Regions from separate parts of the Yersinia sp. 2541 StPb PI genome, predicted to be linked through region 1. Evidence: predicted binding sites of a transcription regulator. Region 1 holds the regulator's gene; each other region holds the start of a gene.

Region 1 (4,562 bases):
AAACTGCAGCCAATAAAAAAGTGACTGCAGGTAAAAAAACAGAAAGAGTCGCTTATGGCCGACACAGAAATAAAACCCAAGGCAAAGCGGCTACCGAATTAGTCGCCAATAGTAAAATCAAGCTCAGTCCAGCGCATAAAAAACGCTATCAACACGCCAAACAGACCGCGATGAGCAAACTGATGAAGCAAGTCGGTAAACCTTATCGTTGGGGTGGCACCTCTCCTAATACCGGATTTGATTGCAGCGGGCTTATCTATTACGCCTATAAAGACGTGATCAGAATAAAAATGCCGCGTACCGCGAACGAGATGTATCACTTGCGTGACGCCGCCCCCGTCAAACGTGCTGAGCTGGAGAGCGGGGATTTAGTGTTCTTCAATATTGCCAACCGTGGCGTCGCCGACCATGTAGGCGTCTATCTGGGTAACGGTAAGTTCATTCAGTCCCCACGCACTGGTGAAGAAATTCGTATCAGTATGCTGGACAATGACTACTGGCAGGATCATTACGTTGGCGCACGCCGTGTGGTCACACCGAAAACCATCCGCTAAGACTTCAGTTTGCACCCGGTTGTCCTACCGGGTGCTGATGGCACAATAACGCCCCTGCACTTGTTATCCCCATGGCATAACGGTGATACAATCACCCATCAAACAGTATGGTTATATCTGTCATTCCTGTTGAAAGTTGTTAAGATTAATACCCACAACAAAAATACAACAATTAAGCTTTAACCGCTCTTCGCCACCTCACTGCCCGTGGCAATTGATGTGATTTGAGGAGCAAACACCCTGAGCAACCCCGAAAGGAGAGAGCGATGTCTTTTGAATTACCGGCATTACCCTATGCGCAAAATGCGCTAGAGCCCCACATCTCAGCTGAAACGCTGGAATACCACTACGGCAAGCATCACAACACCTATGTGGTTAATCTCAATAACTTGATTAAAGACACTGAGTTTGCGGGTAAGACGCTGGAAGAGATTGTAAAAACCGCTAATGGCGGGATCTTTAATAATGCGGCCCAAGTCTGGAACCACACCTTCTACTGGCACTGCCTGTCACCTAACGGCGGCGGCGAACCTACGGGCAAAGTTGCCGATGCCATTAATCAATCATTTGGTTCTTTTGCTGAATTTAAAGCACAATTTACTGATGCGGCAGTAAAAAACTTTGGTGCGGGCTGGACCTGGCTGGTTAAAAAAGCAGATGGCACACTGGCGATTGTCAGTACGTCTAATGCAGCAACTCCACTGACCACCAACGATAAACCAGTGTTAACCGTAGATGTGTGGGAACATGCTTACTATATTGATTACCGCAATGCGCGGCCAAAATACCTGGAAAACTTCTGGGCACTGGTTAACTGGTCTTTCGTTGAGAAAAATTTAGCCTGATACGGCAAGAAGAGTGACAACCCATCGTCGCATTACGCGTAAAAATAATTAAGGGCGGGATTAACCCGCCCTACTTATCACTTCACACCGGCAAGCGGTTTAATTAATTCATTACCGCCACGAAGCTAAAGACAATAATCATCGCCAGCGCACCAACAGTCGTAATCAGCGACATTTTCAGATTGGTATCCATAAAAACTCCTTAGCCGGTTAGTTTGTAGTAGGGAAAAGGCACATAGTTAGTGTGTTAAATTATTTTCCCACAGTTCAGAAAAAAAATCTTGTGCTCATTACGCACTTTATAACTTTGATTACCCCTTTCACTTTTCCTCCAGATCAGCCAAAATTCGCAGTTCATAACTGCATACCGACTAATAACGTCCAATAAATACTCTCAGACAATCAGCTGATTTAACTTCCCAGCCTAATATCGTGTTTTTGTCTGAGCGGTTTTCGGGTTATGCAGGCAAACGATTAACATAATACTTACCCTACTGTAACCGGTAAGCTTAGGAGTCATTCTTTTTATGGCAACGATTAAAGATGTGGCCAAACACGCGGGTGTGTCCACCACCACCGTTTCGCACGTTATCAACAAAACTCGTTTCGTCGCCGAGAATACCAAGGCTGCGGTGTGGGCTGCCATTAAAGAACTGCATTATTCACCCAGCGCTGTAGCCCGCAGTTTGAAAGTTAATCACACTAAATCAATTGGTTTACTGGCAACATCCAGCGAAGCGCCCTATTTTGCCGAAGTGATCGAAGCGGTCGAAAATAGTTGTTATAGCAAAGGTTATACCCTGATTTTATGTAATTCTCATAATAATCTGGACAAGCAAAAAGCTTATCTGGCGATGTTGGCACAAAAACGTGTCGATGGGTTGCTGGTGATGTGTTCAGAATATCCTGAGCAGCTACTCGGGATGTTGGAAGAATATCGCAATATCCCAATGGTCGTCATGGATTGGGGAACCGCACGGGGTGATTTTACTGACTCGATTATTGATAACGCTTTTGAAGGCGGCTATTTGGCGGGCCGTTACCTGATTGAGCGCGGTCATCGTGACATTGGGGCTATCCCCGGCCAGTTAGCCCGTAATACCGGTGGTGGCCGCCACCAGGGCTTCCTGAAAGCACTGGAAGAAGCAAATATTACCCTGCGTGATGAGTGGGTGGTCCAAGGGGATTTTGAACCGGAATCCGGTTATAAAGCGATGCATCAAATCCTGACACAAAAACATCGCCCAACGGCGGTGTTCTGTGGCGGCGATATTATGGCCATGGGCGCGATATGTGCTGCTGATGAGTTGGGCCTACGGGTACCACAAGATATTTCGGTGATCGGGTATGATAATGTGCGTAATGCGCGCTATTTCTCGCCGGCGCTAACCACTATTCACCAGCCCAAAGAGCGCTTGGGCGAAACGGCCTTTGCCATGTTACTTGACCGTATTGTCAGCAAACGTGAAGATTCGCAGACCATTGAGGTACACCCTAAACTGATTGAGCGCCGTTCTGTCGCTGATGGCCCGTTCCTCGATTATCGCCGTTAATCCTCTCCTGCCGGTAGTGTTTAGCTCTACCGGCGGCTAATCTTGCCTCATTAATCCTCAGTCATTGATTGATAACTCACTGTCATCTTTCAACCATTCGGTATTAAGTGTGACACTGTCACCTAGATATTCCAGCAGCCAGGCCAATGCTGGTGAATGGTTGTTCTGCTCCCAGGTCAAGCAACATGGACTATCGGGCAACGGTTCAGCCAGCGTCAGTGCCGCTAGCTTCCCTTGCTCAATCAACGGCGATACCATATGTGCCGGCACCATCCCGATGCACAATCCTGCACACAGGCAATCGATTCCCGTTGCCCAGTCCGGGGCGACCAATCGCTGCTGGTTTGCTAAAGTCCAGGTGTCACGTTTAGGTAAATTACGGGCGGTATCTTCCAGGCAAAGTGAGGGATAAGGCCGTAACTGATTATCGCTAAGTGGCTCGGTTAATTGGGCTAAAGGATGATCGACACTCACCACACAATGCCAGCTTAAAAAGCCCATATCGCGAAAGATGAACCGCCCACCGACCGGGATCGCGCGGGTCGCACCAATGGCCATTTCCGCCTGCCCATCCACCAGCGCATCCCACACACCGTTGAATACTTCATAGCGTACCCGCAGTTCAATATCAGGAAAATGTCGGTAAAAATCCAACACTAAACGGCGACTACGCTGTGGTTTAACAATTTTATCTATTACTATATTTAACTGCCCACGCCAACCATTCGCCACCTGTTGACACTGACGGCGTGTGTCATTCATTTTTTTGATAACATCTCGCGCATCTTTAATAAAAACCACGCCAGCTTCGGTTAATTCCACATCGCGATGACGTCGTTCAAACAACGGAACGGCCAACCACTCTTCCAACTGGCGCACCGTATAACTAATCGCAGACGGTACGCGGTGCAATTCTTGAGCAGCAGCACTGAAACTCCCAGTACGGGCTACTGCGTCCACCACATCCAGTGAATATTCAGACCACATAGTTTTTCACCTTTTTACATCACCAATTTGCTATCAAATTTTTTAATAGCATGGTGCAAATATTACCGTTTCACAACAGAATATCGCAGCGGATAGAATGCCCTCCGCAATTAATTTTCTATAACAGAAGTTTTGCCTGCAAAAATTATAATTTAGCCAACGTCATTGGAGCCGCTGCTAACACCTCTGCGGTTTCAAAGACCAAGGATATAAAGAGAAATAAAGAATGAAAACGTCGTCTGGTTTTATGTTCTATCTGGCCGGTCTGAGTATGTTGGGCTATTTGGCCACTGACATGTATCTACCCGCTTTTGGCGCAATGCAACAAGAGCTTCAAACGTCTGCCGGCGCCATCAGTGCCAGCTTAAGTATCTTCCTCGCCGGTTTTGCTATCGCTCAGCTTATCTGGGGACCCGTATCGGATAAGTTAGGCCGTAAACCGGTACTGTTAGCCGGTTTGGCGTTATTTGCCATCGGTTGTCTGGGGATTTTATGGGTTGAAAATGCGACACAATTATTGGTACTCCGCTTTATTCAGGCGGTAGGGGTGTGTTCTGCTGCTGTAAGTTGGCAGGCGTTAGTGGTAGACCGTTATCGCGATGGCAAGGCCAATCGCGTGTTTG
Region 2 (4,562 bases), 2.3 Mb from region 1:
GCTACAGCGTATCCCCGGTATTGAGCTGGTGGTATTGGATTCGCAGTGTTGCGGGATTGCCGGAACTTACGGTTTTAAATCAGAGAACTACGCAACATCGCAAGGGATTGGTGCCTCACTGTTCCAGCAAATCGAGGAGAGTGGGGTTGATTTGGTGATTACCGATTGTGAAACCTGTAAGTGGCAGATTGAAATGTCGACCAGCAAAAAATGCGAACATCCCATCACTTTATTGGCACTGGCTTTAGCTTAATTTTGGAAAAGGATAATGCAGGCAGAGCGCTGATGAGCCGCGCTCTGTTAAGGAATACTATTTTAGCTTGAGCGTGCTAATAATCGATTCGGCTTCAGTCTGAGCTTGCTGCTGATTATCTGCGGGCAGCGTAATTTGTATTGTCATCAAATGGTTATCGACTTTACCCATCAACACAGACGAATAGGCTTTCTGGCCGCCACTGGTAATAATGCTATCTAACTGCTGGAACGGTTGTCCGTCAATTTTAATGGCTTTATTGGTGACGACTTGCAGGTTAGCATCACGGGCGCGTTGCTGGTCTGCTAAACGCGTTGTCAGTACTTCCAGTTCTTCATTGGTGTTATCACCTAAAATCACGATAACTGCTTTATCGCCGGTTTTATTGGCGTAAACGTGCATGTTATTCGCTTGATTGCCCATCTTTCCGCTTTGATCAGACAAGTCTGCCGGCAAGCTGAAGGCCACTTTGCCTTCCAGCAGGCTGACCGGTTGGCCCACGTTACTATTGCTGTTGCCATCACAAGCACTTAATCCTGCAACCAACAGACCGACAGCAAGAAATTTGGTTATTTTATGCATGGGAATCCCTTTATTGATGATTAATATCCCCTTGTTACTTGAACTTACAGGGGGTTAGTGACACCCCTGCAACGCCAACTAATCTGGGTATAGCCTTATCGCACCTTATTCAGACGCTAAAAGCAATCTATTGTTCAGTGGCAGTAGCCTGCTTTAGTGCTTGCTGTTCGGTCTGTCGGGCAAAATATTTCAGCAATACATTGAGCATCACGCCATAGGCGGGTAGGAAGAACAACATGCAGATCAGCAGCTTAAAGCTATAATCCACCAAAGCGATTTCTACCCAGTTTGCAGCCATAAATGGGTCAGTACTGCGATAGAACGCAATAAAGAAGAACGCCATGGTGTCACTGATATTGCCAAAGAACATGGCAGCAGTAGGGGCAACCCACCAGGCACTGCGCTGACGCAGGCGGTTAAATACCTGAACATCCAGAATCTGGCCGAGTACATAGGCCATAAAGCTGGCAATCGCGATACGGGCTACCACCAAGTTAAAGCTGGTTAATGCCGGTAACCCCTGCCAACTCCCCTGATAAAACAGGGCTGAAATCAGATATGAAATCAGCAACGCTGGCACCATAACCGACAGAATGATCCGGCGCGCCAAAGGAGCACCAAAAATCCGTACAGTCAGGTCAGTGGCAAGGAAGATAAACGGAAAAGTAAAAGCGCCCCAGGTGGTATGAAAACCGAAGATAGCGATCGGTAATTGCACCAGGTAGTTGCTGGAGGTAATGATGACAATATGGAATAGCGACAGCCATACCAAAGCGGTCATCCGCTGTTGGGCAGTAAACGAAAACATAAATGTGACCTTTTTGGTTATTGGGGTGAGGGAACCCAAACAGAATGTGCCGCAATTTCTGCGACGCGGCGGCATAATACGCGTTTGCGCAACGAATGCAATGGCTAATTTTAACGCAAACGTTAGCGTCGCTTGCGCCTAAAAATCGACGGGGTAAACTATCCGCCTTCGCACACGGGCTTATATTTTATCTTTATACTGCTAGCAAACCCATAACGACCAACAAGAGACTCACCATGACCGATATTTTTGCCAATCCAGACAAAACACTTGATGCACTGGGCCTGCGCTGCCCTGAGCCGGTGATGATGGTGCGAAAAACGGTCCGGCACATGGAAGATGGCCAAACTCTACTGATTATTGCTGACGACCCTGCCACCACCCGCGATATTCCCGGTTTTTGCCGTTTTATGGACCATCAGTTGTTGGCACAAGATATCGGGCAGACGCCGTATCGGTATTTAGTCAAGAAAGGGGCAAAAGCGCAGTAACACCCGCCTCTGCCCCAATTATCAGAACCGATGCTTGATTCAAACATCCCGCTTGCGCAGTAGCCGTAACGCATTGGCTGTTACTAAGGCGGTAGCACCGGAATCTGCTAATACTGCCAACCAGAGACCGGTTAAGCCCAGTAGTGTGGTAACCAGGAAGATTCCCTTTAGGCCCAGTGCGATAGTAATGTTCTGGCGGATATTGGCGTTGGCCGCCCGTGATAACAGAATAATTTCTGCTAATCCGGTTAACCGGTTGTGGGTCAACGCGGCATCGGCTGTTTCCAATGCCACATCGGTGCCACTACCCATGGCAATACCAATACTGGCTGCTTTCATCGCCGGAGCATCATTGATGCCATCACCGACCATCACCGTAGGTTGTGCCGCATTCAATGCCATAACCGCTTGCACTTTATCGGCGGGCAGTAATCCGGCGCGGTAATCAATCCCCAATTCACCGGCAATTGCCGCTGCGGCTCGTGGATTATCGCCAGTGAGCATCACCCCCTGAATACCTAACTTCTTCAGCGCATCAATGGCTTGCCTGGCATCAGTTCGTAACGTGTCACGTAATGCCAATAAACCAATTAGCGTTTCATCTTCCAGCACGGCGACGGCTGTTTTACCGCTGCTTTCCAACTGGTCGAGCTGTGTTTGCCACTCAGCAGTCAATAACTGTGGGGGCAACTTACTGGGGGCGCTGACGCGCACCGTCAGACCATTAACCACACCTTCAACACCCACCCCCGCCAGAGCTCGACGCTCACTCGCCAGTGGCAATATTGGGGTGTTTTGCTGTGCGCGTTGCATAATAGCGATCGCTAACGGATGGTGGGAGCCAGCTTCAACGGCGGCGGCCAACGCTAACAGGCGGGTTTCACTCACACCGGCTATAGGCAGAATATCGGTAACTTTAGGTTTGCCCTCGGTCAGGGTGCCGGTTTTGTCAAAGGCAACCGTTTGAATTCGGCCCAACTGCTCCAGTGCTGCTCCCCCTTTGATCAATGCCCCACGGCGGGTTGCCGCCGCTAATGCAGATGTAATTGCCGCAGGTGTGGAGATAACCAACGCACATGGGCAACCTATCAGTAATAGTGTCAGGCCGCGGTACAGCCAGGTTTCCCAAGGTTCGGCGAAAGCCAAAGGCGGTACTAACATGACCAGCGCTGAAAGCAGCATGATCGCTGGCGTATAAATACGACTGAAGCGGTCAATGAAACGCTCAATGGGTGCTCGGCGTTCTTCTGCTAATTCAATTAGTTGCAGAATACGGTCAATAGCATTATTGCCGGGTTCTGAGATAACTCGCATTTCAGTGGCGCGATCGACCGATAAGCTCCCGGCCGCAACTTTTTCGCCTTGCTGACGCTCAACAGGGATAGATTCTCCGGTGAGGGCGCTTTCATCGAAACTGGCAAAAGGGGTCATTAGTTCGGCATCTGCGGGTAAGCGGCCACCGGGCGAGATTTCGATGATATCGCCGGGGCGCAAACTGGCGACAGGAACCTGCCTACGCTCACCGTCTTTTAACAACAGTGCCTCTTCTGGCACCAGTGCCATCAGGGCAGTTACCCCACGGCGTGCACGGTTTGCGGCATAAGATTCGAGCAGTTCGCCGACCATAAACAGCAGTAATACCATGGCCGCTTCAGCGGTTGCGCCAATAAACATCGCCCCGATAGCTGCCACGCTCATCAAGGTTTCAATGGCGAAGGGAGTCCCAGAGCGGATAAGCTTCCAGGCTTTGGCGATGATCGGGATCAGACCGACAATGGTGGTTGCAGTGAAGGCAAACTCACTTAGTTCAAGGCTGAATAACGAGATCCCCCAACTGATAAGCATCAGTGTGGTTAATAATGCGATAGGTAAGTATTCGCGCAGGCGTGATTCTGGCGCAGCGGCTTTACTTCCTGCGCTTGATTGGGTATCGACCAGAGTGAATCCAGCCTGAGTGACTGCATTCACGACTTGAGGGCGGATATCTATGCGTGCATCAACCACTAATTTTTCTGTGGCAAAGAGGACTTTTACATTTTCAATCCCGACCAGATTACTGACGGCATTTTCAATTTTTCGGGCACAGCTTGGGCAGTCCATCCCTTTGACCTGCCAACTGAAGCGCTGGTTATCTGCAGATATCTCTGGCGCGAGTATGTCGCTTTCGTCATCACCCTCATCGCTTTGGCCCTGACTACAGCAACCCCCATCATTATGTGAGTGTTCACTCACTGAGTCTGAGCTGTCATTGCTGGCACTGGTTGTTTTCTGGCTGCTGCAACCGGTTTGTTGTTTGGCATGAGTGTGACCACAGCCACAGTTGTTGTGTGTATCCGTTGGATGCTGATGTTCAGAATGTGAATGCATGGTGCCTCCTGGAAAGCATGTAACAGGTATTGCAGCACTCTACACCTTGGAGTCAACTCCA
Region 3 (4,562 bases), 850 kb from region 1:
TTTTCTTTACTGAATATGTTGAATTGATATTGGGGCCAACTGAACTGGCCCCAGCGGATTAAGCACTCTTTATCGATGGTGTTTTATATTTAGCCAAATATTGTGGCTGGAAAATGCACATACGAATTACAGTACGGTATTCACCATTGATAAAGAACTCTTGCTTTAATTCACCCTCTATTTCAAAGCCTAATTTTGTATAGATATGGATGGCTTTTTGATTTTCTTTATCAACAATCAGATAAAGTTTGTACAAATTCAGTACCGAAAAACCATATTCCATCGCCAGTCTTGCGGCAGCCCCTGCATGGCCTTGACCCTGATGAGCCGGGTCGATAATTATCTGAAACTCAGCACGGCGGTGAATATGGTTAATTTCAACTAACTCCACCAGACCGACTTTTGTCCCCTGGCTTTCAATAATAAAGCGGCGCTCACTCTGGTCATGAATATGTTTATCATACAGATCAGACAGTTCAACAAAGGCCTCGTAAGGCTCTTCAAACCAATAGCGCATCACGCTGGCATTGTTATCTAACTGGTGAACAAACGGCAAGTCATCCCGTTCCAGTGGGCGTAACCTGACGCTGTTAGTGGTAGACATACATATTCCTCATTGGCGACAGCGGTTGCTGCCCTAAAAATTATACTATTAGCACAAGAGGTAAGCACAGGGGAATTAAAAAAGGCGCTAACCATTAATGGCCGCGCCTTTAATCAATATTTATTAACTTGTTTTATTCAGCCGCGTAGCCTTGGGCAGGTAGGCGTTCACCATCCAGCCAGGCGGCATTATCACGCATAGCAAGACGGCCATCGGTAAACCAACTGACTACCAGCGGATAAATGCTGTGTTCCTGAGTTTGTACTCTTTCGACCACATCCTCTTCGCTATCCTCACTGAAAACCGGTACTTTGGCTTGCAGAATAACCGGGCCGCCGTCCAGCTCTTCAGTAACGAAATGCACTGAGGTGCCATGCTCCGGATCACCGTTTTCCAGTGCCTGACGATGAGTATGCAGACCGGGGTATTTCGGCAACAGTGACGGATGGATATTTAACATCCGGCCAGCATAGTGCTGAACAAACTCCGCACTGAGAATGCGCATATAACCGGCTAACACCAGTAAATCAGGTTGATAGTGATCAATGGCTTGCGCCAATGCCAAATCAAAACTGGCGCGATCCGCATAGGACTTAGCATCCACTGCATGGTGGGGAATACCCGCCAATTCAGCACGTTCCAACCCATAAGCATCAGGGTTATTACTGAACACGGCACTGATGGTGCCTGAAATACGCCCTTGTTGTTGGGCGTCGATCAACGCTTGTAGATTACTGCCCTGGCCGGAGACCAAAACCACTATCTTTTTCATATACCCTTCGTACTTGAAGCTGCGGGGTGTTGGCTGCGCGCATTACTCGGCCCATCCGTGGGCCTCGCCTCGTTGAGGCCGCTGCAAGCAGCGTTGAAATCTGCTCCCGGCAGATTTGTCACCTGAATCACGGACTTGAGTCAGCTCATCGGGATTTTGAAGCTGCAGGCTGAGTCAGCAATGTTATGGATTGATGATGACTTGATCTGCACCGTCAGTCGCCGCCGCAATCACACCGATTTTCCAGGCTTTCTCACCGGATGCGGTCAGTAACTCAACGGCAATATCAGCCAGTTCTGCCGGGAGCGCAACAACCATGCCGACACCACAGTTAAAGGTACGATACATTTCGTGGCGACTGACATTGCCGGCTTGCTGCAACCAACTAAATACCGCAGGCCACTGCCAGCTAGCTTCGTCGATAACCGCTTGAGTCCCTGCGGGTAATACCCGTGGGATGTTTTCCCAGAAGCCGCCGCCAGTCAGATGAGCAATAGCATGAATATCAAGCTGCTCAATCAGGCTGAGAATGGATTTAACGTAGATTTTGGTCGGTTCCAGCAAATGGTCAGCCAGCGATTTACCATCCAACTGAGTTTGCTCAGGATTGGTGTTGCTGACTTCCAGAATTTTGCGTACCAGTGAATAACCATTGGAATGCGGGCCGCTGGCACCTAAGGCAACCAACGCATCACCCGGTGTCACTTTGCTGCCATCAATGATTTCAGACTTTTCAACTACACCAACGCAGAAACCGGCAACGTCATAATCTTCACCGTGGTACATCCCCGGCATTTCTGCGGTTTCGCCGCCAACCAGTGCACAACCTGATTGTTTACACCCTTCGGCGATACCGGTAATCACACTGGCGGCAGTATCCACATCCAGTTTACCGGTGGCAAAGTAGTCAAGGAAGAACAGCGGTTCAGCACCCTGAACCACCAGGTCATTGACACACATGGCCACTAAATCGATACCAATGGTATCGTGGCGTTTCAGGTCCATCGCCAGGCGCAGCTTAGTGCCTACGCCGTCGGTGCCTGAGACTAAAATAGGTTCACGGTATTTTTGTGGCAAAGCACACAGGGCACCGAACCCGCCCAATCCACCCATCACTTCTGGGCGACGAGTTTGTTTAACCACACCTTTTATGCGATCAACAAGGTCATTACCGGCATCGATATCTACGCCTGCGTCTTTATAGCTGAGAGAGGTTTTGTTGGTCACAGCGAGGTCCCCACGGCGGTTGGCTGTTTGAGCTTATATCCTTCATACTTGAAGCCGCAAGAGGGCTCGCTGCACGAACTTATCCAAATCACTGACTTAGTCAGCTCATCGCAGTTCGCTTGCTGGCAGCCTACCTGCAACGCCAATTACTTTGGCTATAGGAAGAAAACGCGACAATTCTAACAGCGCAGGCAAACGTTTGCGAGTAGCTTGTGATATCACGCTGATTTTTAGCTTTCTTGACTTAAGATTGATTTTCTATTGATCTGAATCAGGCTATTCATTGTGGCGTTCAAAAAAAAAGGCGGTATAATCTCGCGATTTTTTTGGCCGTCAACCGCCTAACCAGGAGAAAAATAATGAAGATCGTTGAGGTGAAACACCCGCTAGTAAAACATAAACTTGGTTTGATGCGTGAGAATGATATCAGCACGAAGCGTTTTCGCGAGTTAGCGTCTGAAGTAGGGAGTTTGCTGACTTACGTGGCAACCGCCGATCTGGAAACTGAGAAAGTCACCATTGAGGGTTGGAACGGGCCGGTAGAGATTGAACAGATTAAAGGTAAGAAAATTACGGTGGTGCCGATCCTACGTGCTGGTTTAGGCATGATGGAGGGGGTGTTGGAAAATATACCGAGTGCCCGCATTAGCGTGGTGGGTGTCTATCGTGATGAAGAGACACTAAAACCGGTACCGTATTTCCAGAAACTGGTTGCCGATATCAACGAACGTATGGCGTTGGTTGTTGACCCTATGCTGGCAACCGGTGGTTCGATGATTGCGACTATCGATTTGCTGAAGAAAGCCGGCTGCCAGAGCATTAAAGTGTTGGTATTGGTTGCCGCACCGGAGGGTATCAAAGCGCTAGAAGAAGCGCATCCAGACGTAGAGCTGTATACCGCCGCCATTGATCAGTGCCTGAACGAACACGGTTATATCATTCCAGGTTTGGGTGATGCCGGGGATAAGATTTTCGGAACCAAATAACTGATGATAGCCGACTCGATAGTCGGCTTTTTTTTGAATAACTTTTAGCATAATCATTTTTAAACACACCATTAAGAGGATAGAGAAATGAGCCGTCGCACCATCGGTGTCAGCGAGCGTCCACCGCTGCTCCAGACGATCCCCCTGAGTTTTCAACATTTGTTCGCCATGTTTGGTGCCACCGTTTTAGTTCCTATTCTATTTAAAATTAACCCGGCCACGGTGCTGCTGTTCAACGGTATCGGAACCTTGCTCTATCTGTTTATTTGTAAGGGAAAAATCCCGGCTTACCTCGGCTCAAGTTTTGCGTTTATCTCACCGGTACTGCTGCTATTGCCCTTGGGATACGAAGTTGCCTTGGGTGGTTTTATCATGTGCGGCGTGCTGTTTTGTCTGGTGGCGCTGATTGTGAAAAAAGCCGGAACGGGTTGGCTGAATGTGCTGTTCCCGCCCGCGGCGATGGGGGCGATTGTTGCCGTTATCGGCCTTGAGTTAGCTGGCGTTGCTGCGGGTATGGCCGGATTATTGCCCGCCCAAGGTGTGACAGTAGATTCAACCACTATTATCATTTCAATGGTGACGTTAGGGGTAACCATTCTGGGATCGGTGCTGTTCCGTGGCTTCTTCGCCATTATCCCTATCTTGATCGGTGTGTTGGTCGGTTATGCTTTGTCATTCGTGATGGGGGTGGTTGATTTAACCCCGATTAGTCAGGCCCATTGGTTTGCCTTACCGACGTTTTATACCCCACGTTTTGAATGGTTCGCTATTTTAACCATCTTGCCTGCGGCGCTGGTGGTTATTGCCGAGCATATTGGGCACTTAGTGGTCACGGCGAATATTGTGAAAAAGGATTTGATTCGTGACCCTGGTCTGCATCGCTCGATGTTTGCCAACGGTATTTCGACGGTGATTTCCGGCTTCTTTGGCTCAACCCCCAATACCACGTATGGTGAGAATATCGGTGTTATGG
Region 4 (4,562 bases), 1.7 Mb from region 1:
TAATAACCGACAGCAGAATCACGCCGGTGGCGATAAATACCAACTGGTAACGGGATGGGAAGGCTGAACCATCGCTGAGGAATAACGGAATAGAGAGGACACCGGCAAGAGTAATCGCTCCCCGTACCCCTGCAAACGATGCCACCCACAGTTCACGTGTGGTGTAATTGCCAAACTCCAGTGGCCGTTTGGTCAGGATGCGTTTACTGATTTTCTTCATCGACCATAGCCAGCTAAAGCGCAGTACCAACAACGCACCATAAATAATGGCAACATCCGCGAAGAGGTTCCAGGTTTGAATGGTTGGGTCCAGTTCAGCCTGTATGATTGATGTTTCCAAAATCCCCGGTAATTGCAGCCCCAACAGGATGAACACCATGCCGTTAAACACAAACTCCAGCATCGACCACACGCTGTCGGCACGTAACCGCATCGTCAATGGTGCGTTTCGGATAACCCCGGACTGACTGATGGTCATCCCTGCCGCCACTGCGGCCAGAATGCCGGAGACGCCAATATGCTCAGCAATCAGATAAGAAGCGAATGGCAACAGCAGCAGTAAGACAATTTGTGTTGCCGGATCATCACCACTCCAGCGGCTCATCAGGCGCAGTGACTTACTGTATAGCCAGGTTACCGCCACACCAGCCAGCAGGCCACCAATCGCCACTTTTAGGAACTCAAGTGTGGCACCAGACACGGTAAAGACCATCGTCCCCATTGCCACCGCAATGGCAAACTTTAGCGCAACCAGACCAGAGGCATCATTCATCAACGCCTCCCCTTCTAATACGCCCATAATCGATTTAGGTATGCGCCCTTTCCCCACAATGCCGGATAATGCCACAGCATCGGTTGGCGACAATACCGCCGCCAGTGCAAACGCGGCTACCAGCGGAATACCCGGCACCATCCAGTAAATCAGATAGCCGATACCCACCACGGTGACCAGCACCAATGCCAGCGCCAGACCAAATATCTCCCGCCCATGGTGAATAAACTCTCGTGTCGGTGTTTTCCAGCCGTCGGCAAAGAGCAGCGGTGGAATAAACAGCACCAGGAATAATTCCGGGTCAAAATCGACATGCAAACCAAAGTGGGGAAAGGCCAACAAGGCACCACAGACAATCTGCATCAGAGGAAGGGGGATTTGAAACGGCAACATCCGAGTGACAACGCCGGAAAGCGACACCACCAGAATCAGGATGAGGATTGTAAAAAAAATTTCCATGCTTTCCTTAGACTCAACTCAACACAACTCAATATAAGATTTAACCTCACCCGCCCGTAGACAGGGCCGGAGTTTAGCTTTTGATAGTAGATCACTTTTTTGTTAAACGGGGAAAAAACCTGTAACTGATGGCAGGAAAAAACAAAGAAAATAGGGTTATTAAAAACCGCTGTGGCATCGGGACAGCGTCACCCCGATGCCAGCAAAAACTCATCGCTTAGATTGCCCAGCCACCCGCATAGAATGCCACTAACGCGATAGCGATAATCACGGTACCGATATTCAGTTTACGCCATTCACCGGAACAGATACGGCCAATAACCAGCGAGCTGAAGCCCAACATAATACCGGTGACGATATTACAAGTCAGCACGATAAACACGGCACAAAGCAGGCCAGACATCGCATCAACAAAGTCTTCGAAATCCAGTTTGGAGACGTTGCTCAACATCAGCAACCCTACATACATCAGAGCCGGTGCCGTCGCATAAGCCGGAACCAAATAGGATAGTGGCGACAGGAACAGCATCAGCAGGAACAAAATACCTACCACGGTGGCGGTCAAACCGGTTTTACCACCAGCGGCAGTACCGGCGGCAGATTCGATATAAACCGCAGCAGGCGCAGCGCCCACCAAACCAGCAAAAATGCTGCTAACGGAGTCAGATGTCAGAGCTTTACCGCCGCTGATGATCTGGCCGTCTTTATCCAACAAATTAGCCTGACCCGCTACCGCGCGGATAGTCCCGGTGGCATCAAATACAGCAGTCATCACTAATGCCAATACACTTGGCAGCACCACAGGTTTCAATGCACCCATGATATCAAGGCTGAAAATCAATGAATTACCGTTAGCATCCGCCAGGCTAGGCATCGCAAACAGCCCTTGATAGGTCACACTCGGATCAAAAATCAGGCCGATAACCGAGATGGCGATGATCACCAGCAGAATGCCACCCGGCACTCGCAGTTTTTCCAGACCGAAAATCACCGCCAGCCCTAGCAAAGTCATTATGACCGGGAAAGAGGTAAATGCACCCAGTGCAACCGGTAAACCTTCAATCGGGTTTTTGATAACCAGGCCGACACCGTTTGCTGCAATCAGCAACAGGAACAAGCCGATACCGATACCGGTACCATGTGCCACGCCCATCGGCAAATTACGCAATATCCATGAACGGATACCGGTCACAGAGATAATAGTGAACAGCACCCCCATCAGGAATACTGCCCCCAATGCCACAGGAATACTGATGTGTTGCCCCAGCACCAAGCTGAATGCCGTAAACGCTGTCAGTGATATGGCGCAACCAATCGCCATCGGCAAGTTGGCCCACAACCCCATCAACAAAGAACCAAGACCGGCAACCAGACAGGTTGCCACAAACACCGCTGTTGGTGGGAAACCCGCTTTGCCAAGCATACTTGGTACAACAATGACCGAGTAGACCATGGCGAGAAAGGTTGTCAGGCCAGCCAGCACTTCCTGGCGTACATTACTGCCGCGTTCACTAAGCTTGAAAAATGCATCAAGCGAACCTTTTGGCGTTACTGCCCGGTTCACTTGAGGGTTGGTGCTAGACATGGTTATGTCCCCTGTGTGTCATTTTAAAGTAGTCAGCAAGTCAGGCGCCCTTCCCTACGTAATCGTTTCCGTTTTTGCCGATTAACTCGACAACGCCTCCAACATCTTCATGGTGGAGAAAATAGCAAACGATTAGCTGGAAGCACGCATGACTGAAAAAAATCGAAGAAAAACTACAATAAGCGTCATTGTTGCAGGCAGTTTGGACGCGGCCAGCCGCAAAAACCGGAGCGTACACTCGGTACGTGAGGATTTTTAGCACTGCCCAAGTTCAAAATGGCAAATAAAATAGCCTTATTGTAAGGCAAACGATTATCTAGCTATTCGTAGCGACTAATCAACACCAGATAGCGACATTTATTGCATTTTTTTACATTAATTTGTCGGGGGAGCATTAATTTGACGGGAAACAAAAGTGTGAGTAGCCTCACACTCATTTACTTTGCGTGGCAATGATGCCGAATCATCGGTTATCAGCCTTCCAGTTTGTAGGCTCCGCCCTTCTCAATCGCCTGTTGGTAGGCTGGGCGCTGATGAATGCGCACTAAGAAATCTTGCAGTTTCGGGAACCCCTCAAGACCACCACGGGTGTTGATTGCCTCGATAGGAAAACTCATCTGAATATCCGCCGCGCTGAAATCACTGCCAGCAAACCACTGATTATTCGTCAAATGCTGTTCCAGATAATCGCGGTGAGTAGCAATTTGCTTATTCAGATAACTTTTCTGTACGCCATCACCCAGAGCCTTGGCAACCGGGCGAATAATCCACGGCACAGGCGGCCCACCCAATCGGCTAAAGATAAGTTTCATCACCAGCAATGGCATCAATGAACCTTCGGCATAATGCATCCAGTAACGGAACTGTTGACGATCATAGTGACCGGTGGGCTTAAATAGCCCCTGTGCATCATAGGTTTCCTGTAAATACTCAATAATGGCACCAGACTCCGCCAAGGTGAGATCACCGTCAGTAATCACTGGTGATTTTCCCAATGGATGGATTTTTTTCAATTCTGGTGGTGCCAGTAAGCTGCCGGGGTCGCGCTGATAGCGCTTCAACTCATAAGGAACTTGCAGTTCCTCCAGCATCCACAAGATACGTTGTGAACGTGAATTATTCAGATGGTGAACCGTGACCATGACCAAGCTCCATATGATGAACATAAGAGTATTGATTATAGTGATAAAAGAATTTTTTGGTTTGCAAAGCTGCCAATACCAATTTTAAGAAAGCAAAACAGATATATCGAGGTATAAAAATCTCATCCCTCAGGCGCGACTTAAAACCAACAAAAAGCCCCGCCAAGGCAGGGCTTTATTTTCCTAATCAGCACTGTTGTGCTTAAAAAACAGCGCAATCAGAACGGGATATCATCATCGAAATCCATTGGTGGCTCATTGCCGCCTTGTGGTTGTGCTGCTGGTGCAGACTGGGCCGGACGTGAAGTCTGACCGCCGCTGAACTGGTTACCACCTTGTGGCTGCTGAGGTTGACCCCAACCACCTTGCGCCCCGCCGTCTTGTGGTGCACCACCACCTGCCGGAGCAGCGCCGCCCTGACGGCCACCCAGCATTTGCATGGTGCCGCCCACATTAACCACAACTTCTGTGGTGTATTTCTCAACACCAGCCTGATCTGTCCATTTACGGGTTTGCAGTGCGCCTTCAATATAAACCTGAGAGCCTTTACGCAGATATTCACCCGCCACTTCTGCCAGTTTGCCGAACAACACCACACGGTGCC

What was found. The regulator PurR, encoded in region 1, represses purine synthesis genes. The targets are predictions, from matches to a motif close to CANGCAAACGTTTGCNTG.
Region 2: tusA (sulfurtransferase TusA) is a predicted target of PurR. The motif match lies at 1,756-1,773, and genes of this name have one in related genera.
Region 3: purM (phosphoribosylformylglycinamidine cyclo-ligase) is a predicted target of PurR. The motif match lies at 2,792-2,809, and genes of this name have one in related genera.
Region 4: V1953_RS01680 (NCS2 family permease) is a predicted target of PurR. The motif match lies at 2,872-2,889, and genes of this name have one in related genera.

The regions. Positions count from the first base shown of each region.
Region 1 covers NZ_JAZGQB010000001.1:2,129,235-2,133,796, reverse strand. The annotation lists gene V1953_RS09475 (C40 family peptidase) at 1-554, shown strand, start outside; gene sodB (superoxide dismutase [Fe]) at 821-1,399, shown strand; gene cydH (cytochrome bd-I oxidase subunit CydH) at 1,503-1,592, opposite strand; gene purR (HTH-type transcriptional repressor PurR) at 1,927-2,952, shown strand; gene punR (DNA-binding transcriptional activator PunR) at 3,010-3,939, opposite strand; gene punC (purine nucleoside transporter PunC) at 4,166-4,562, shown strand, end outside.
Region 2 covers NZ_JAZGQB010000001.1:4,470,514-4,475,075, reverse strand. The annotation lists gene glpC (anaerobic glycerol-3-phosphate dehydrogenase subunit GlpC) at 1-253, shown strand, start outside; gene V1953_RS20095 (DcrB family lipoprotein) at 311-835, opposite strand; gene V1953_RS20090 (7-cyano-7-deazaguanine/7-aminomethyl-7-deazaguanine transporter) at 963-1,643, opposite strand; gene tusA (sulfurtransferase TusA) at 1,880-2,134, shown strand; gene V1953_RS20080 (zinc/cadmium/mercury/lead-transporting ATPase) at 2,174-4,501, opposite strand.
Region 3 covers NZ_JAZGQB010000001.1:1,283,303-1,287,864, forward strand. The annotation lists gene fliB (flagellin lysine-N-methylase) at 1-27, shown strand, start outside; gene speG (spermidine N1-acetyltransferase) at 59-604, opposite strand; gene purN (phosphoribosylglycinamide formyltransferase) at 738-1,376, opposite strand; gene purM (phosphoribosylformylglycinamidine cyclo-ligase) at 1,560-2,603, opposite strand; gene upp (uracil phosphoribosyltransferase) at 2,963-3,589, shown strand; gene uraA (uracil permease) at 3,677-4,562, shown strand, end outside.
Region 4 covers NZ_JAZGQB010000001.1:391,637-396,198, reverse strand. The annotation lists gene V1953_RS01685 (Na+/H+ antiporter) at 1-1,231, opposite strand, end outside; gene V1953_RS01680 (NCS2 family permease) at 1,449-2,816, opposite strand; gene V1953_RS01675 (glutathione S-transferase family protein) at 3,290-3,958, opposite strand; gene V1953_RS01670 (single-stranded DNA-binding protein) at 4,177-4,562, opposite strand, start outside.